DNA from 3 places in the Hydrogenophaga aquatica genome. Region 3 is predicted to be linked to each of the others. Evidence: predicted binding sites of a transcription regulator. Region 3 holds the regulator's gene; each other region holds the start of a gene.
The links. Region 3 encodes FNR, which switches genes on or off when oxygen is low (the NO sensors DNR and NnrR bind a similar motif). Its sites were predicted from a motif close to TTGATNNNNATCAA; they were not measured.

Region 1 (6,655 bases), on a different contig from region 3:
TTCAATGTCGGCCAGCAGCTTGGCGTCGCGCCCGCCAACGAAGGAAATGGCCAGGCCAGAAGCACCCGCGCGGCCCGTGCGGCCAATGCGGTGCACGTAGTCCTCGGCATTGAAGGGAATGTCGACGTTGAACACCGCAGGCACGTCCTTGATGTCGAGCCCGCGCGCGGCCACGTCGGTGCAGATCAGCAGCTCGACTTCGCCCTTCTTGAAGGCTTCAAGCGCCTTCAGGCGTTCGTCCTGGCTCTTGTCGCCGTGCAGCGCGGCGGTGTTCAGGCCGTCTCGCTCCAGGGCACGCGCCAGGCGGGCGCAGCCCAGCTTGCTGTTGACGAAAACGAAGGCCTGCGTCACGCCCTTTTCGCGCACCAGCTGCTTGAGTGCCTGGCGCTTGTCGTCGTCGTCCACGCGGTAGAAGCGCTGCTCCACCGTGGAGGCAGTGGCGTTGGAACGCGCCACCTCAATGGTGACGGGGTCCTGCAGGTAGCTGTTGGCCAGACGCTTGATCTCGGGCGAGAAGGTGGCCGAGAACAGCAGCGTGGTGCGCTGCTTGGGCAGATAGGACAGGATGCGCTGCAGGTCCGGCAGGAAGCCGATGTCCAGCATGCGGTCGGCCTCGTCCAGCACCACGTATTCCACCTGGTTGAGCACGCAATTCTTGGCCTCGATGTGGTCCAGCAGGCGGCCCGGCGTGGCCACCAGCACTTCCACGCCCTTCTTCAGCTCGGCGGTCTGGGGCTTCATGTCCATGCCGCCAAAGACCACCGTGCTGCGCAGCTCGGTGTGCTTGGCGTACAGCTCTATCTGCTGAGCCACCTGGTCGGCCAGTTCGCGCGTGGGCAGCAGCACCAGGGCACGCACGGGATGGCGCGCGGGCGATGTGGACGAGTTGGCGTGTTTGAGCAGGCGCTGCAGCAGCGGCAGCGAGAAAGCTGCCGTCTTGCCAGTGCCGGTCTGGGCTGCGCCCATCACGTCGCGGCCTTGCAGAACCACGGGAATGGCCTGCGCCTGGATGGGCGTCATGGACGTATAGCCCATCTCGGCCACGGCGCGCGCCAGCGGCTCCGCCAGGGAAAGTTCAGAGAATGCTTGTGTCATGTAGCCGTGTATTGTCGCACCTTGGCCGGAAAATGGTGTGACAACCACCCTGCCGCCGGGTTCCCCAAACAGAGCGGGGCCGCTAGGGCCCCGCTTTTCATCAGGCGTAGGAAGGTGCCTGCACGCTCGTCGGGCGGCCGTGGAAGTCGGTCCAGCAGCGGCGCGTGAAGTCGTAGAGCTTGCACTTGCGTGCCGTCTGGAAGTACCAGCGCCAGCTGAAGCGCTGGATGATGATGCGCCCGGGCAGCATGTCCTCCAGCTTCTTCTGTGCCTGTTTGAGTTTGTACAGCGGCACGCTCATGTCCACGTGGTGGGCGGTGTGCTCCATGATGTGGTGCAGCAGGCCGCCGATGCGCCAGGGGAACTGCAGATGCACGGTGGTGGAAACAAACGGTGCGGCCTTGGCCCAGGCTTGCTTGTCGTCGTGCCACTGCACCGAAGTGTGGGTGTGGTGCACGTACACCACGAAACCGATCATGGCGTTCCAGAACATGAAGGGCACGACGAAGCCCATCACCACCTGCAGCCACACCGACTGGCCGGTAGCCACCGCGGCCCAGGCCATGCCCGCGATCCACAGAATGCCCATGGCCGCCACAAAGACACCGTCCCAGAAGAAGATGGGGCGGCGCGTTCCCATGTAGGACTTGCGCGGGAAGAACATGCGCAGCCACCACATTTCAATGAGGTAGTACAGGGCCGGGCCCCAGCCGCTGCGGTAGATGCGCTCCATCAGGCGGCGAGCAGGGGACAGGGCATCGAACTCTTCCTTGGTGAGCGGCGCCCACACAAAGTCCACCCCTTTGAGGTTGGTGTAGCCGTGGTGCACCACGTTGTGGCCCACATCCCACAGGCTGTAGGGTGTGAGCGATGGCACCATGGCGATGCGGCCCAGGACACGGTTGAGGCCGCGGTGCGGCGTATAGCTCTGGTGGCAGGCGTCGTGGCCGATGATGAACAGCCGGCCGATCATGAAACCGGCAGCCAGGCCGCACAGCAGCTTGGCCCACCAGGCCGAGAAGAGCACCGTGCCAGCGATGAGCGAGGCAAAGATGGCCCAGTCGAGCACCAGCAACACCACAGCAATGGCCACTTGGCGCTCCACCAGCGGCGTGAGCCAGCCACGAATGACCTTGCGGTGCGGCATGGGTGCGCCGGGAGCGATGGGTTGCTGGGCAGAAGCGGCTTCGGCCTGAGGGCGGGAATCTGCAGAAATGGACATGAGTGGACACAGGGGCGCGGGTGGCCCGTTCACAAAAGATGGCCGATGCTAGCGTTGGGGCGAGTCCCACGCCTTGACACAGGTCAAATGAAAGGGTTGAAGGGGCGTTGCTGATTGTTTGAGCAGACGCTATAATGCTTGGCTTTGCTGGCAACATCCACAAACCCCAAGGAATACCGATTATGGCAACCAAGCCCAAGAAAAAGAACCCGCGCCTGGCCTCTGGCCGCAAGCGCGCTCGTCAAGACGTCAAGCTGAACGCAGCCAACTCTTCGCTGCGTTCCAAGTACCGCACCGCTGTCAAGAACGTTGAAAAAGCCGTTCTGACCGGCGACAAGGCCAAAGCCACCGAGCTGTTCGCCAAGATGCAGGCCGTGGTGGACACCATCGCCGACAAGGGCATCTTCCACAAGAACAAGGCTGCTCGCGACAAGAGCCGCCTGTCCGCCAAGGTCAAGGCCCTGGCCGTCGCCGCCTAAGCAGCGACAAACCCAAGCCCGGGCCCGGGCACAGCCCCAGGCCCGCCGTTTGTACCGGGTGCGCTGCCAGCAAATCAGACGCACAAAACAAAAAAGCCATCGAGAAATCGATGGCTTTTTTGTTTGTTTGGGGGAAGATTCAGCCGCGCGGCGGGTCGGGCAGCAGACAGGCCTCAACGATCTGCAGGTCGTTGTCCTTGGCGAAGTTCATGACGAAGTCCCAGGCCATGACGTTGAAGTCCCGCAGCGCGGTGTTGACCACCACGCACTTGACGCCGTTGATCACCTGCGGAATGCACCAGGGCGAATACGAAAGGTGAGCACCGGGCACGTTGCCACCGGGGTGGAACTGGCTCATCACCCCCGCGAGACGCTCGGCCCAGTCACTGGGCCGGAAGGTCTTGCCATTGCGGGTGACACCCTGGATGAAGACTTCTTTGGCGGTGGGAGAGACCATCGGGTAGAGGCCCTTTGCATGGGGAAAACGGCAGCCCACCCTGGGGATCACCCAGGCCGCTGGGGCACTCGCGGAATTATATCTTATATAAGACTTGAGACCCGTGGAAACCCTGACCCCGCCACCTGTCGAACCGCAGGCGGACTGCATGCGAAAGAACATGCAAAGTCTGCGCCTAAAATGCGCATTCAACGGCCCTCCTCGCGTTGGGCCGCTTTTTTTCCACGCGACCTTTCGGTGCCACTGTCCTTCAGAAAGCCTGCCATGTCCAGCATTGCCGCTCCGGTTGAACCCCACGTCATGACCACCTACGGCCGTGTGCCGATCGCGCTGTCGCATGGCCGAGGCTGCCGAGTCTGGGACGTGAACGGCAAGCAGTACCTGGACGCGCTGGGCGGCATCGCCGTGAACACCCTGGGCCACGCCCACCCCAAGCTGGTGCCCGCGCTGCAGGATCAGATCGCCAAGATGATCCACTGCAGCAACTACTACTACAACCCGCTGACCGAGCAACTGGCCGCCATGCTGGTGGAGCGTTCGGGCATGAGCAATGTGTTCTTCTGCTCCACCGGCCTGGAAGCGAACGAGGCCGCTCTGAAGCTGGCCCGCAAGTACGGCCACGACAAGGGCATCCAGAACCCGCAGATCGTGGTGTACGAGAAGGCCTTCCACGGCCGCTCCATCGCCACGCTGAGCGCCACCGGCAACCCCAAGGTGCAAGCTGGCTTCGGACCGCTGGTGGAAGGTTTCATTCGCGTGCCGCTCAACGACATCGAGGCCATCCGCAAGGCCACGGCCAACAACCCCAACGTGGTGGCGGTGTTCTTCGAGGCCATCCAGGGTGAAGGCGGCGTCAACCCCATGACGCCCGAGTACATGCAGCAGGTGCGCGCCCTGTGCGACGCCAACGACTGGCTGCTGATGATCGACGAAGTGCAGTGCGGCATGGGCCGCACCGGCAAGTGGTTTGCCCACCAGTGGGCAGGCATCGTGCCCGACGTGATGCCCCTGGCCAAAGGCCTGGGTTCGGGCGTGCCGATTGGCGCCGTGGTGGCCGGCCCCAAGGCCGCCAACATCTTCCAGCCGGGCAACCATGGCACCACGTTTGGCGGTAACCCGCTGTCGGTACGCGCGGGTGTCGAAACCATCCGCATCATGGAAGAAGACCGCCTGCTGGAGAACGCCGCCAAGGTCGGCTTCCAGCTTCAGACAGCCCTGGCCACGCAGCTGATGAACGTGCCCGGTGTCAAGGAAGTGCGCGGCAGAGGCCTGATGATCGGCGTGGAACTGGACCGGCCCTGCGGCGTGCTGGTGAACCGCTGCGCCGACGCCGGTCTGTTGCTCAGCGTCACCGCCGACACCGTGGTGCGCATGGTGCCCCCGCTCATCCTGAGCGGTGCCGAGGCCGACGAGATCGTCGCCAAGCTGGTGCCGCTGATCAAGGCATTCCTGGCAGAAACACAAGCGTAAGCACATGAACACGTCCATCACCCCACCCGTGCCCGTCAAGCACTACCTGCAGTTCAAGGACTTCAGCGCGGATGATTACGCCTACCTGCTGGCGCGCGCCTGGCTGATCAAGCAGAAGTTCAAGACGTACCAGAAGCACCACACCCTGACCGACCGCACACTGGCCATGATCTTCGAGAAGGCCAGCACGCGCACCCGCGTGAGCTTCGAGGCGGGCATGTACCAGCTGGGCGGCAGCGTGGTGCACCTGACCACGGGCGACAGCCAGCTGGGCCGTGCCGAGCCCATCGAGGACAGCGCGCGCGTCATCAGCCGCATGACCGACATCGTCATGATCCGCACCTTCGGGCAGGACAAGATCGAACGCTTTGCCGCGCACTCGCGCGTGCCGGTGATCAACGGCCTGACCAACGAATTCCACCCCTGCCAGATTCTGGCCGACCTGTTCACCTGGCTGGAGTACCGTGGCAAGCGGGCCGACGGCTCGCTGGACGTGGGCGCGCTCAAGGGCATCACCGTGGCCTGGGTGGGTGACGGCAACAACATGGCCAACACCTGGCTGCAGGCGGCCGAGATCCTGGGCTTCAAGGTGCACGTGAGCACGCCCAGCGGCTACGAGATCAACCCGGCGGTGGCTGGCGTGACCTGCCCCGACTGCTGGAAGGTGTTCCAGGACCCGATGGAGGCCTGCAAGGGCGCCGACCTGGTGACCACCGACGTGTGGACCAGCATGGGCTACGAGGCCGAGAACGAAGCCCGCATGAAGGCCTTTGCCGCCTGGTGCGTGACGCCCGAGATGATGGCCCAGGCCAAACCGGACGCCCTGTTCATGCACTGCCTGCCCGCCCACCGTGGTGAGGAAGTGACCGCCGACGTGATCGACGGCCCGCAGAGCGTGGTGTGGGACGAGGCCGAAAACCGCATGCACGTGCAGAAGGCGTTGATGGAGTACCTGCTGCTGGGTCGCCTCTGACCGCTTCGTACCCGCCGTTGACACCATGAGTGCCTGCCAGTGCTGTGGCGCCTGCTGCGCCAACTTCCGCGTGGATTTCTCCATCTACGAACTCGACACCGAGGGCGGCCAGGTACCGTCGGGCCTGACGGTCGAGGTCAACGGCAACACCTGCCGCATGCGCGGCACGGACCACGTGCCCATACGCTGCGCGGCGCTCACCGGCAAGCTGGGCGAAAAGGTGGGCTGCGGCATCTACGAGTGGCGGCCCTCGCCCTGCCGGGAATTCGAGGAAGGCAGCGATGCCTGCGCCCGCGCCCGGCAGCGCCACGGCATGGCGCCCGTCTGATGCAACCCCTGCTGGACGCGATTTCCCGCCTGGAACTGCCGCGTGACGCGCAACGCGTGTTCCACGGCCGAGGTGGCATGTACCCTGGGTGTGAAGCCTGGACGCTGGACTGGTACGCCCCGGTCTGGGTGCTGACCCACTTTGGCGAAGTGGCTGAAGAGCAGGTCCTTGCCGTGGGTGAAGCACTGGCCTGCCGCTGGGAACAGCTGGCGCCCGGCCAGCCCCTGAACTGGGTGTTCCAGTGCCGAACCGACGGGCGCCCTGACACCCGCTTGATGGGCGGCACCGTTCCGGACCCGCACATCGTCACCGAAGACGGAGCCCAGTACCTGGTGCATGTGCTCAAGGGGCAGAACCACGGCCTGTTCCTGGACATGGCAGAGGGCAGGCGCTGGGTGCGCGCCCATGCCGCCGGGCAAAAAGTGCTCAACCTGTTTGCCTACACCTGCGCGTTTTCGGTGGCGGCGCTGCAAGGCGGTGCCAAGGAAGTGATCAACCTGGACATGGCGTCTGGCGCAATCGCGATCGGACAGCGCAACCACCACCTCAATGGCCTGAGCGGCGGCGCGCGCTTTCTGGCGCACGACCTGTTCAGCTCCTGGGGCAAGGTCACTCGCATGGGGCCTTACGG
Region 2 (6,655 bases), on a different contig from region 3:
AGGAGAAGGGTTCGCGGTGCCGGATATCAGCCATGCATGGGGCCGTGGCCACCGTGCTGGCCACCTTTGCGGTCGCCGTGGCGGCCCATGCGCTGGTGTTGTTCGTCAAACGCTTTTTGCTGTTCGGGTGTGAGCGTGGCGTAGAACTTCTTCACGGCTTCCAGGCGCTGGTTCATGTGCGCTTCGCGTTCGCTGCGCAGGGCCTGCATCTTTTCCATGCGCTGCGGCGTGGTCAGCTTGTCCCACTCGGCGCGGTCCAGGCGCTGGGCCGGTGCCTTGGGCGGCTGCATGGAAGCGGTGAATTCTTTCCACGCGCTTTCCTGGGCGGGTGTCAGCTTCAGGGCTTCCTTCAGGCGGGTTTCGTGTTCCGCCATGCGTTTTTGCATGCGTTCCTGCATGCGCTCGGCGCGGGGGCCGTCTTCCATGGCACAGCCACGGCCGCCGCCAAAGGCCCAGGCGGTGGCGGTGGTGGCCAGCACGCCAGCGGCAGCGGTGGCGATGAGCAGGCGTTTGGTGATGGGTTTCATGTGGCTTCCTTTCCTTTGCGGTTGCGGTGAGGAAAGTGTCTGCCCCGCGTGTGTCGGGCTGCCCCTTGTTGCGTGACGCTTGTGTAAAGAAGCGTCACGGTTTGTCAAAGCCCGGCCAGGTCATCCAGGATGGGACAGTCGGGCCGGTCGTTGCCCTGGCAGCAGTGGGTGAGGTGCTGCAGGCTGCGCTCCATGGCCTGCAGCTGTTCAATGCGCTGGCGCAATGCCTGCACATGGCGCTGCGCGATGCCCTTGACCTGGGCGCTGGCGCGGCCCTTGTCGTGCCACAGGCCCACCAGTTCGCCAATGTCGGGCATGGAAAAACCCAGGTCGCGTGCCCGCTTGATGAAGCGCAGGGTGTGCACGTCGGCGGCACTGTAAAGGCGGTAGCCGCTGTCGGTGCGGCCCACAGGAGCCAGCAGCCCCAGCGATTCGTAGTGCCGCACCATCTTGGCCGACACCCCCGACAACGCCGCCGCCTGGCCAATGTGCACCGGCCAGCCGCTGGCAGGCAGCGGGGCCGTGTCGGCGTGGACTTTCATCTTCGAGGGCTCTGGTTCAGGCCGCAACCTTGTAGCCTTCTTCGGCAATGGCCTGGGCAATGGCGTCACGCGGCTGGGCGGATTCCACTTCCACCTTGTTCTGCTGGCGGTCAATGCGCACCTGTGCCTGGGGGTCCACGGTCTTGATGGCCTGGGTCACGGCTTTTTCGCAATGGCCGCAGGTCATGCCAGTCACGGTGAAGGTCTGGGTCATGGTGGTTCTCCTGTTCGAAAAGGGGTTGATGAGGGTTTGTGGAAAGAAGTATGAACCTTTCCATGGTGGGAAGGTCAAGGCCGGATTTTTTGTGTTGGAACGCTTGACTCTGACATGGTGTCAAGGTTCATACTGCCCCTCATGAACACTGCAACTACCTCCCTTGATGGTGCCGACGGCACGGTGTGCGAGCTGGACTTGGGCATCGGCGGCATGACTTGCGCTTCGTGCGTGTCGCGTGTGGAGCGCGCCTTGAAGAAGTTGCCAGGGGTGCAGGAGGCCACGGTCAACCTGGCCACCGAGTCGGCCCGTGTGCGCTGGACCGAAAACCCGGTGGCTGAGGAGGCTGGTGTTCAACCCGCGATGGCAGCGCGCATCCAGCGTGCGGTGCGCGACGCAGGCTACGAACCCCGGCCCATTGAGGTGGACGAAGCGGCCAGCCAGACGGGCGTGCTGGGTTTGCCGCGCGATGCCTGGCCGGTGGTACTGGGTGTGCTGCTTTCATTGCCCTTGGCTGGCCCCATGGTGGGCGACCTGTTGGGCAAGCACTGGATGCTTCCTGCATGGATCCAGTTCCTGCTGGCCACACCGGTGCAGTTTGTGCTGGGGGCGCGTTTTTATGTGGCGGGCTGGCACGCCTTGAAGGCCCGCACCGGCAACATGGAGTTGCTGGTGGCCATAGGCACCACCGCTGCCTGGGGCATGAGCACCTGGTTGTGGCTGCGGGCCGAACCTGACGAGATGGTGCACCTGTATTACGAGGCGTCGGCAGTGGTCATTACCCTGGTGCTGCTGGGCAAATGGCTGGAGGCACGTGCCAAGCGCCAGACCACCGAGGCCATCCGCGCGCTGCACGCCTTGCGGCCTGAGGTGGCGCACTTGTTGCCCGACGGCATCAAGCGTGAAGAGATGCAGGACGTGCCTGTGGCCGAACTGCTGCCGGGTGACGTGGTGATGGTGCGACCTGGCGAGCGCCTGCCCGCCGATGGTGAAGTGCTGCAAGGGCAGACACAGGTGGACGAGTCCATGCTGACGGGCGAGCCCATGCCGGTGGCCAAACAGCCGGGCGACCATGTGACTGGCGGCAGCCTGAACGGAGATGGCGCGGTGCAGGTGCGGGTGACGGCGGTGGGTTCGCAAAGCGTGCTCAACCGCATCATCGCGCTGGTGCAAGATGCCCAAGCTGCCAAGGCCCCAGTGCAGCGCATGGTGGACAAGGTGGCTGCCGTGTTCGTGCCGGCGGTGCTGGTGATTGCGCTGGTCACCTTCCTGGCGTGGTGGCTGTGGCAAGGTGCCCCCCTGGAAGGGGCGTTGCTGCATGCCGTGGCCGTTCTGGTGATTGCCTGCCCCTGTGCGCTGGGCCTGGCCACACCGGCGGCCATCATGGCAGGCACGGGCGTGGCCGCCAGGCACGGCATCCTCATCAAGGACGCAGAGGCGCTGGAGGTGGCGCACCATGTGGATACCGTGGCCTTTGACAAGACGGGCACGCTCACCGTGGGCGAACCGCGTCTGGTGAAGCTGGTGCCTGCCGAGGGTGTGGACGAGGCAGGTGCATTGCAGACCGCTGCTGCCTTGCAGGCGCAAAGCGAACACCCGCTGGCCCGTGCAGTGGTGCAGGCTGCCGCCGCTTCATCCACCGACGCGCAGACTGCCGAGGACGTGCAGTCCGTACCCGGCCGGGGCACGCGCGGGCGGGTGCAGGGGGCGTGGATTTACGTGGGCAGCCTGCGCTGGATGGAAGAACTGGGTGTGGTGCTGGGGCCGCTGGCCGAACAGGCCCGCGCACTGCAGGCCGAAGGTACCACCGTGTCTGCACTGGCCGTGGGGCAGGGCGGTGAGCCCGGTGCCGAACCCGCCCGGGTGGTGCCCCTGGCCCTGCTGGCCTTTGCCGACGAGGCCAAACCCGGCGCTGCACAAGCCGTGGCCGAGTTGCGCGCGCGCGGCCTGCGGCTGACCATGATTTCGGGCGACAACCGGGGCGCGGCCGAAGCGATGGCGCGCCGCCTGGGCCTGCGGCCCGAGGAAGGTGAGGTGCTGGCCGAGGTGTTGCCAGGCGACAAGGCCGCGCGTGTGGCCGAACTCAAGGCGGGCGGGCACCGCGTGGCCATGGTGGGCGACGGTGTTAACGACGCGCCCGCCCTGGCCGCTGCCGATGTGGGCCTGGCCATGAGCCACGCGCAAGGCGGCTCCGACGTGGCCATGCACGCGGCGGGCATCACGCTGATGCGCGGCGACCCGCTGCTGGTGTCCGCCGCGCTGGACATCTCGCGCCGCACCGTGGGCAAGATCCGCCAGAACCTGTTCTGGGCCTTCGTCTACAACACCGCGGGCATTCCGCTGGCGGCGCTCGGTTACCTGAGCCCAGTGGTGGCGGGTGCCGCCATGGCCTTGAGTTCGGTGAGCGTGGTGACCAACGCGCTGTTGCTCAAGCGCTGGCGGCCGCAACGCTGAATGTACTTACCCGCGCTTGTCACTTGGCCTTGGAGGCACTGACCAAGGCGGCCAGAAATGCCTGGTCTTCAAAGAGCAACTTCATGCCGTTTTCCAGCGCCCGGTTGAGCGCGAGCCGGGCGTTCTCACCCGTCATCAGCTGGGTATTGGGTTCGATGCCTTGCGCAACGACCTGCCGGGCATACAAAAGGTCGCCCTTTTGGGATTTGACATTCACCGACATGTTCAAGTCTGCTATCGCATCACCGGCAAAAAAACCCAGTTTGTGGTCGTTGTAAAAGCGGGTCAGATCGGCTGCGATCTGTACCAGCGCAGTATCCGAACCCAGCTGGAATCCTCGTGCCAGCAACTCTTGCTCAATGGCCCTGCGAATCGTTACGGTGACATCCTCGGTGGCCAGGATGGGGGCCATTTCCATGCCAAAGCCGTTCTTCTTGCTGCTGACCTTGCTCTTGTCCTGACGCTGGTCAGAGATTTGAACACTGACGGATACGTTGTTGGCACCCGGAATCTTCGCTACCCCGGTTTGTGCGGTGTATTGCAGCGCGATCGTGTCGGTTGTCAGAGCGCATCCCGACAGGGCGGCAGCCATGCAGGCAGCCATGACAAGGGTTTTCATTCTCATGGTTTTCTCCTCGGTTGACATTATTGAAATGTGAAATCGGTCGCGGTGGACTCTGCGTTGGCAGGTTTGCGAAACGCTTCGCCAGGCGGCTCCCACTCGTTCCAGTCCGGCCCGAACAACTCGGCAGGGTGCTGTGTGCGGTCAGACCCGTTGCCGCATGCCATGTCGCCGGCTGGGCAGTACTTGTCGCAACCCCAGCAGATGCGCTCGGGGTGTGGCGGGTTGATCGGGAATTTCTTGGCCACTTGCGGTAGTCGGGGCTTGTCTGCCTATTCTGGTCCGCCGGTGCCATGGGTGTGTTTGACATGCGTCAATGCAAGGTGCCGCCGCCGCTGCCATCCTTGAGTCATCACAAGGAGACCCTTTTCCATGCCCACCCCCGAAACCCTGCGCGTCATCCGCGACGAACACATGGCGCTGTCTGCCATGTTGCAGTCTCTGCACCTGCTGGTCCAGCAAGGCCCGGGAAATGACGCCAAGCGCTTCTTTGACACGCTGCGCGCCATGCTGTTCTACATCGACGAGTTTCCCGAGCGGCTGCACCACCCGAAGGAATCAGACTTGCTGTTCCCGCGCGTGGTGCGGGTGGCGCCCAAGACGATGACGGCCATCGAGCGGCTGGAGCAGGACCACATGAAGGGCGAGGCTTCGGTGCGCGAGATGCAGCACCTGCTGTTGGCCTGGGAACTGCTGGGCGATTCGCGCCGCCAGGCATTCGTGGACGCCTACGACCGCTACATGCGCTTCTACCTGGAGCACATGCGGTTGGAGGAGCACGAGATCCTGCCCGAGGCGGAGAGAAGCCTCAGCGCCGACGACTGGCGCGAGCTGGACGAGGCCTTCGGTGCGAACCGCGATCCGCTCACCGGCAAGTACCCGGCCACGCCGGAGTACGAGCGCTTGTTCCAGCGCATCGTGCACGACGCACCAGCGCCCATCGGGCTGGGCGGCTGAAGGTTTTTGACGCTGGCCCGCTCAGAAGGGCAGCGTCGCCAGCAGTTCGTCGAAGTTGCGCAGCAGTTGCTGCACGTCGTCGGCGCTGGTGGCGGGTGAACACAGCATCATGCTGTGGAAGGGCGTGAGCAGCACCCCCCGGTTGAGCATGAAGAGGTGGGTGAAGGCCTCCAGTTCGGGTTGGCCCAGTTCGCGCACGTCTTGCGCACTGCGTGGGGTGCGGGGCATGAACTGCAGTTCCATGCGCGCGCCCATGCGGGTCACGGTCCAGGGCCGCCTGGCCGCCTGGATGCGTTGCATCAGCCCGGTTTCCAGCTCCTCTGCACGGTCAAGCATGTGGCCGTAGGCCTCGTGCGTGTGCAGATATTCCAGCGCGGCGCGCAGTGCGGCCAGGGTGAGCGGGTTGGCGGTGAGCGTGGTGCCGATGCCGCTGTGGCCTTCGGGGGCGCTTTCCTTGGCCAGGCGCATGCGCCGCGCCATGTCTTCGGTGAAGCCATAGACGGCGCAGGGCAGGCCCCCGGCCACAGCCTTGCCCACCACCAGCATGTCGGGCTGCAGACCGTGGGTGCGGGTGTAGCCGCCGGGGCCAGTGGACAGGGTGTGGGTTTCGTCCAGCACCAGCAGGGTGCCGTAACGTCGGCACAGGGCCTGGGCCGCTTCCCAAAAGCCTGGCTCGGGCGGTACCAGCCCAAAGTTGGTGAGCGCGGGTTCGGCCAGCAGCGCGGCCACCTGGCCGTCGGCCAGTGCGGCTTCCAGCGCCTGAAGGTTGTTGAACGGTACCACCCGCGTGTAGCTGTGGTGGTTGTGCACCTGCCCCAGCACCGAAGGGCGTGGCAGCGTCTGGCCGGTGCCCGGGTCCATGTCCACCAGGGTGTCGTCCACGGCGCCGTGGTAGCAGCCGTCGAACACCAGCAGCTGGGGGCGGCGCGTCACGGCGCGCGCCCAGCGCAGCACGAAGCGGTTGGCGTCGCTGGCCGTCATGGCCAGTTGCCACACGGGAAGGCCGAAGCGTTGCGCCAGCAGTTCGCCTACCTCGGGCGTTTGTGTGGCGGGCAGCATGCAGGTGAGGCCGCGCGCGGCCTGGCGGGCAATGGCTTCGGCCACGGGGGCAGGGCTGTGGCCGAACATGGCGCCTGTGTCGCCCAGGGAGAAGTCGGTGTAGTGCACGCCGTCTGCGCATTCCAGGGTAACGCCAAACGCCTGCCGCACAAAGAGCGTGGCGGGGGTGGGCCAGTCGCGCATCCAGTGCATGGGCACGCCGAACAAAAAGTGCGCCTGCGCCTGTTGCGACAGGGCCAGCGATTGCGGGTGGGCGGCGATGAAGCGCTGGCGTTCGGCC
Region 3 (6,655 bases):
ATACAAAAATGTTTGCGTCTGTATGAAAATGCGCCCTCGCCATCAGGCATGCACCTGATAGGTGACACCTCTCGCCCTTGGTGCATGATCGGGGGCCACACCACCGCTGTCACACGTTCCTCACCATGTTGCACCCCACCCCCTGGCTGGCCTACGCATGCCTTGCCCTGAGCATGTCACTCGTTGGAAGCTATGTCGCACTGTCCAAGCCGCTGGTCGCCGTGCTGCCGGTGTTCCTGCTCGCCTGGCTGCGCTTTGGCATTGGTGCCCTGGCCATGGCCACATGGGTGGTGAAGCCGGCCGATGAGCCTCCCCTGTCGGCACGCACCCGAGGACTCCTGTTCCTGGAGTCCTTCCTGGGCAACTTCCTGTTTTCCATCTGCATGCTGTACGGTGTGAGCCTGACCACTGCCACCGCCGCAGGCGTGGTCATGTCGTCGATTCCTGCGGTGGTCGCCGTGTTGAGCTGGCTGTTCCTGCGCGAACGGCTCAGCGGCCGCAACCTGGCCGCCATTGGCCTTGCCGCATTGGGCATCGGCCTGTTCTCCATGGAAAAGTCCAGCACGACAACAGGCACCACCGGCAGCTTCCTGGGCATGCCCCTTGCCCTGTGGGGCAATCTGCTGGTGTTTGCGGCCGTGGTGTGCGAGGCCTCATACGTGGTGATTGGCAAGAAGCTCACCCAGGGCCTGGGTCCCAGACGCATCTCTGCCATCATCAACCTGTGGGGGTTGGCCCTTGTCACCCCGCTGGGCCTGTGGACCGCATGGTCCTACGATTTCAGCCAGATGACGCTCTCACTGTGGACACTGCTGGCGTTCTATGCCCTGGCAGCCAGTGTCTGGACAGTGTGGCTGTGGATGACCGGGCTCAAACGCGTGAGCGCCAGCCAGGCAGGGGTTTTCACGGTGATGCTGCCGGTGAGCGCCGCGGCCATCGGCGTGCTGTTCATGGGGGAACGGCTCACACCCATGCAACTGACGGCATTTGCCATTGCCCTGGCTGGCCTGTTGATCGCTACCCTGCCCTCGCGTACCGGCTCGGCGCACCACTGATCTGCCGCCGGACCATCCCAAGGCGACGAGACGTCAGGCGCACCAGAGCCCGGTGGGCTGCGTGATACCCATCCACAAGGCCCAACCCGACGTCAAGGCCAGGGCGAGCCCGGCAAGCCGTATGCCCCAACCGCCCGAGCGGGCGTTCTTGACGCGGAGCAGCAGCCACGGGCCAGCCACCAGCGACACCATGGTCCCCGAGGCGAAGGCGGCCATGATCAAGGCGCCGTCGAACGCAGAGGCCGACAGCGAAGCCACCAGCAAAGCCGAATAGAGCAGCCCGCAAGGCATGAGCGCCCATCCCACGCCCAGCACGACAGGCGCCTTGCCCCCCAGGCCTGCCATCACCGGCCTGGCCTTGCGCCAGAGCCGCTGCCCCCAGTCGTCGATGAAAGCGGGTTGACGGGCCTGCCACAGCAGAACCAGCCCGAGAAGGAGAGCCGCCACGTGCATCATGGTCCACAACGGGCGCAGCACTGCGGTCTGCTGGCCCATCCAGCCCAGGCCCTGCACGGTTCCACCCGCCAACGCCCCCATCAGGCTGTAGCCCAGCAACCGCGAGAACTGGAACTTCCACAGGGCCAGGGTGCCGCGCGGCTCGGCAGCGCGTGCAATGCCTGCGCAGGCCGCCCCGCACATGGCCACGCAGTGCGGGCCGCCGACCAGGCCCATCATGAGGGCCGACACTGTCATGGAACTGAGCATGCGGGAACTGTAGCAGCGCGGCCGGACCTGCGTTCAGATGATCTTGGAAAACCTCGCGCGGTCCTGATCCACCTGCAGGTATTTGTCGAACACCATCGCAATGGCACGCACCAGGTACCAGCCCGCTGCCGTCACCTCGATGCTGTCGGCGTTGATCTGGACCAGACCCCATTCCTGCATGGGCTGCAGGCGCTCCAGCTCGCGGGCAAAGTAGGTTCGAAAATCGACCAGATGGCCCAGGTTGATGGACTCGAAGTCGACCGCCCCCTGGCACATGATGGCCATGATGACACTGCGGCGCAGCGCATCGTCACGGTTGAGCGCCAGACCGCGCACGATGGGCAGGCGGCCCTGATCGAGCGCGTCGTAATACTCCTCCAGCGTCTTGGCATTCTGGCTGTAGGTGGCGCCGATGCGGCCGATGGCCGAGACGCCCAGCGCGATCAGGTCGCAGTCAGGCTGCGTGCTGTACCCTTGAAAATTGCGGTGCAGGCGCCCCTGACGTTTGGCCACGGCCAGGGCATCGTCCGGCAGGGCAAAATGGTCCATACCCACGTACACGTACCCGGCCTCGCTGAACATGTCCAACGAGATGGACAGCATGGACAGCTTCTCGGCCGGGCTCGGCAGCTCCGCCGTCAGGATGCGGCGCTGAGGTTTGAAACGCGCAGGCAGGTGGGCATATGCGTAGAGCGCAATGCGCTCGGGCCGCAACGCCTTGACCTGCTCCAGCGTGTGCCGGAACGACTCCGGCGTCTGCAGGGGCAGGCCGTAGATCAGATCGACGTTGACGGATTCAAAACCGATGAGGCGCGCTGCCTCGACCAGCGCGAACACCTGCTCTGCCGGCTGCACCCGGTGAACGGCTTTCTGCACCGTGGGATCGAAATCCTGCACACCGAAGCTGAGGCGGTTGAAGCCCAGGCGGTGCAGGTGCTCCAGGCGCTGCACGGTCACCGTCCGGGGGTCCACCTCGACCGAGTACTCACCGCCGGGCACGAGATTGAAATGTCTGCGAACCATGGCCAGCAGGTCAGACAGTTCGTCGTCGCTGAGGAACGTTGGGGTACCGCCGCCCAGGTGCAACTGCGACACGCTGTGTCCCCGGCCGAAGTGCTCAACCTGCAACTCCAGCTCGCGCGAAAGGTAGCGCAGGTACTCCGCCGCCTTGCTGTGATGCTTGGTGATCACCTTGTTGCAGGCGCAGTAATAGCAGAGAGACTCGCAAAAAGGAATGTGGACGTACAGTGACAGAGGCAGAGCCAGAGAACCGGCGCGGCGCTGCTCCAGCGCCTGCACATAGTCTTTCTCGGTGAACGCCTCCACGAAGCGGTCGGCCGTCGGGTACGAGGTGTAACGCGGCCCCGGCACGTCAAACCGTTGCAGCAGTTGCTCGTCGATCACATGGTTCACAGGCAATATCTCCAGATTTTGTTGAACTGTGCCGCATGGGCTGAGTCTTGCCATTGACGTGAGTCAAAGATTCCCCACAGGGCGGGCAGAATTTCGCACCTGTGAGAGCTATGGGTTAAGCTCACGCCTGCACCAGCCTTTACTTATGGATATCCAAAGCATCAAAGTCGCCTGTTCCAGCTGCAACCTTCGGGAGTTGTGCCTGCCCATGGGACTGAACGCCAGCGAGATGGACAAGCTCGACACCGTCATCTCGACCCGGCGCCGCGTCAAGCGGGGCTCGTCGCTCTTCAACGTGGGCGACAGCTTCACATCGCTTTACGCCGTGCGGTCTGGCTTCTTCAAGACCAGCATCACCACCGCGGACGGCCGTGACCAGGTGACGGGCTTCCAGATGACGGGCGAGATCATCGGGCTCGACGGCATCGTCAACGACAAGCATTCCTGCGACGCGATTGCCCTGGAGGATGCCGAGGTCTGTGTCCTGCCGTTCGACAAGCTCGAACAATTGTCCCGGGAGTTCAGCACCTTGCAGCACCATGTGCACAAGATCATGAGCCGCGAGATCGTGCGGGATCATGGCGTGATGCTGCTGCTGGGCAGCATGCGCGCAGAGGAACGGCTGGCCGCGTTCCTGCTCAACCTTGTTCAGCGCCTCCATGCCAGGGGGTTCTCTCAGTCCGAGCTGATCCTGCGGATGACCCGCGAGGAGATCGGGAGCTATCTGGGCATGAAGCTGGAAACGGTGAGCCGGACGTTCTCGAAATTCATGGACGAAGGCATCATCGAGGTGAAACAGCGCTACGTCCACATCAAGGACACGCAGGCGCTGAGCAGCATCGTCAACGCCCAGCAGCAACAGGAAATCTGAGGCTCAGCAGCAGTTCCTGGCGCAATCCTTGGGCCGTTCGTCTGGTTCAACCGGGCAGCGGTTGACCTCGAAGGGCGACTGCGACAGCAAGGTGGTGAGGGCGCTGGACGCAAAGGTCATGGCCCAGAAGAAAAAGAAGGCAACGGTATAGGTTGCCTGGCGTGATAGCTCGAGCGGCTGTCCGCCCCAATGCAGCTCACTGGGATCGACCAGTGCAAAGACCACCATCTCGATCACCCCTGCCACCAGGAAGGCAGGCCACGCGATCCACATCAATCGTTGAGCAAGCATCATCGGTCTCCTCTTGTGTGCCTGTCCAACGTCGGCAGGCATTATTCGTCTTTGGGTAGTGTAGGCGAAACCACGTGGTTTCGAGCCTTGCCCGCGGGCATCACGCTGAGCTCGGCCGCGGTACGTTCCTCTGGCGAGAGCCGCTGCAGGGCGGCTTCGTCAACCTGAACTTGCGGCTTGCGCTGCAGCACCGGATCGGGATGCCGCACGGCGAGCACGACCGTGTAAATGCCCGCCACAACGACCAGCAAGGGCCCACCCAGCACCATCCAGACGTAAGGCTCCTTGTACCAGGGGCGGCCCGAACGGGCTGGCGCGGGAGATGCCGTGGGGGCGGGGGCTGCGGTACTCATGACACGGGGCTTTCAGGCGTATGTGCGGTTAGCGAGGGATCAGGAAAACCGATTTTTCCTTGACCTGGATGGCGCTGTCACCAGCGGCCTTGATCTCGAACTGGATAGGGTGTGAACCGGGCTCCGAGCTGTTAGGCGGCACCTGTACACGCACTGCAACAGAACGGACTTCGGTGGGCAACACTTCAACAGAAGGTTCGGACGCGATGGTTATCCCGGGCAAACCCGAGACCGAGATGTCGTAATGCTGCTTTGCCTCGGTGGCGTTCATCACCTGCAGGCGGAAAACGTTTTCGATGCGGCCCTGCTCGACCATGCGCGCCAGAGCTCCCCGGTCACGGATCACGTCCACCTTGAGCGGGGTGCGCAGGAACAGGCTGACACCCAGGGCGACGCAGATGGCAAGCAGGATGCCCGAATACACCAGCACGCGGGGCCGCAGGCCACGCCTGATCATCTGGGCACGGGACCAGTTGTTCGTCATGCCGTTCTGGGTCGAGTACTTGATCAGACCGCGGGGATAGGACATCTTGTCCATGACGTCGTCGCAGACGTCGATGCAGGCGCCGCAGCCGATGCACTCGTACTGCAGGCCCTTGCGGATGTCGATGCCCGTGGGGCACACCTGCACGCAAAGTGTGCAGTCGACACACGCACCCAAGCCCAGCGAGGCTGGGTCAGCCTTCTTGGAGCGCGCGCCACGAGGCTCACCACGTTTCTCGTCGTAGGTGACGATCATGGTGTCCTTGTCGAACATGGCGCTCTGGAAGCGTGCGTAAGGGCACATGTACTTGCAGACCTGCTCGCGCATGAAGCCCGCGTTGCCGTACGTGGCAAAGCCGTAGAAGAAGATCCAGAACGTCTGCCAGGGGCCAAGGTCCCAGGACATCACCGCAGCGCCCAGTTCGCGGATAGGTGTGAAGTAACCGACGAAAGTGAGGCCCGTCCACAGGCCAAACGCGACCCACAGGAAGTGCTTCAACCACTTCTTGCCAAATTTTTCAAGGGAGAGCGAAGACTGATCAAGCCGCATGCGGGCAGACCGGTCGCCCTCCACCTTCTTTTCGATCCAGAGGTAGATTTCCGTATAGACGGTCTGGGGACAGGCGTAACCGCACCAGAGCCGGCCGGCCACGGCGGTAAACAGGAACAGCGCCAGGGCGGAAATGACCAGAAGCCCGGTCAGGTAGATGAAGTCCTGCGGATAGAGAACCAGGCCGAAGATATAGAAACGGCGCGCCTCAAGGTCAAAGAGAACGCCCTGGCGGGCGTTCCACTCCAGCCAGGGCAGTCCGTAGAAGATCAGCTGCGTGAACCAGACAAGCACCCACCGCCACTTGCTGAACAAGCCCGAGACAGAACGGGGATAGATTTTCTGTCGCGACGCGTACAGCGAGACTTCGATTTCATCGGTGCCTGCCTCGGCGGCAGGCACGGTTCTGGGCTCTTGCGAATGGGAACTCACAGCGGATCTTCAGTAAACGTACTCAGTTCTGCGGCTTGTTGGACAGGCCCCAGACATAGGCAGTCAGGACATGGATCTGCTGTTCGGTCAACTTGGCGTTCTGGGCCGGCATGACGTTGGTCTTGCCTTCGTTGATCATCTTCACCACAGCGTCCACACCCCAGCCATGCAGCCAGACGTCATCGGTCAGGTTGGGCGCACCCATGACCGTGTTGCCCTTGCCATCCATGCCGTGACAGGCGGCACAGGCACCGAACTTGGACTTGCCAAGCGTGGCCTTGACGCTGTCGTGCGGGCTGCCGGACAGGCTGAGCACGTAGTGCGCAACGTTCGTGACGTCGTCCGGCGTGCCCACGGCGGCGGCCATGGGAGGCATCATGCCCTGACGTCCATGGGTGATCGTGGTCTTGATGGCCTCGGGGTCGCCGCCCCACAGCCAGTCGCCGTCGGCGAGGTTGGGGAAGCTCTTGCTGCCTCGTGCATCGGAACCATGGCACTGCGC

Region 1: a site for FNR is predicted at 2,391-2,404, ahead of ACYVHH_RS06090 (fatty acid desaturase). Genes of this name have one in related genera too.
Region 2: a site for FNR is predicted at 4,663-4,676, ahead of ACYVHH_RS03310 (hemerythrin domain-containing protein). Genes of this name have one in related genera too.

Annotation. Positions count from the first base shown of each region.
Region 1 covers NZ_BAAGVK010000008.1:18,746-25,400, forward strand. Annotated here, with positions in the region: gene ACYVHH_RS06085 (DEAD/DEAH box helicase) at 1-1,095, opposite strand, end outside; gene ACYVHH_RS06090 (fatty acid desaturase) at 1,196-2,317, opposite strand; gene rpsT (30S ribosomal protein S20) at 2,497-2,796, shown strand; gene ACYVHH_RS06100 (DUF3579 domain-containing protein) at 2,936-3,253, opposite strand; gene ACYVHH_RS06105 (acetylornithine/succinylornithine family transaminase) at 3,518-4,723, shown strand; gene argF (ornithine carbamoyltransferase) at 4,728-5,696, shown strand; gene ACYVHH_RS06115 (YkgJ family cysteine cluster protein) at 5,722-6,024, shown strand; gene ACYVHH_RS06120 (class I SAM-dependent methyltransferase) at 6,024-6,655, shown strand, end outside.
Region 2 covers NZ_BAAGVK010000003.1:146-6,800, reverse strand. Annotated here, with positions in the region: gene ACYVHH_RS03340 (Spy/CpxP family protein refolding chaperone) at 27-527, opposite strand; gene cueR (Cu(I)-responsive transcriptional regulator) at 632-1,069, opposite strand; gene ACYVHH_RS03330 (heavy-metal-associated domain-containing protein) at 1,086-1,283, opposite strand; gene ACYVHH_RS03325 (heavy metal translocating P-type ATPase) at 1,425-3,737, shown strand; gene ACYVHH_RS03320 (YajG family lipoprotein) at 3,757-4,362, opposite strand; gene ACYVHH_RS03315 (DUF3079 domain-containing protein) at 4,383-4,607, opposite strand; gene ACYVHH_RS03310 (hemerythrin domain-containing protein) at 4,732-5,316, shown strand; gene ACYVHH_RS03305 (aspartate aminotransferase family protein) at 5,338-6,655, opposite strand, start outside.
Region 3 covers NZ_BAAGVK010000027.1:34,034-40,688, reverse strand. Annotated here, with positions in the region: gene ACYVHH_RS17600 (DMT family transporter) at 126-1,055, shown strand; gene ACYVHH_RS17595 (sulfite exporter TauE/SafE family protein) at 1,089-1,748, opposite strand; gene hemN (oxygen-independent coproporphyrinogen III oxidase) at 1,794-3,173, opposite strand; gene fnr (fumarate/nitrate reduction transcriptional regulator Fnr) at 3,319-4,044, shown strand; gene ACYVHH_RS17580 (hypothetical protein) at 4,048-4,335, opposite strand; gene ACYVHH_RS17575 (nitrogen fixation protein FixH) at 4,377-4,688, opposite strand; gene ccoG (cytochrome c oxidase accessory protein CcoG) at 4,717-6,123, opposite strand; gene ccoP (cytochrome-c oxidase, cbb3-type subunit III) at 6,176-6,655, opposite strand, start outside.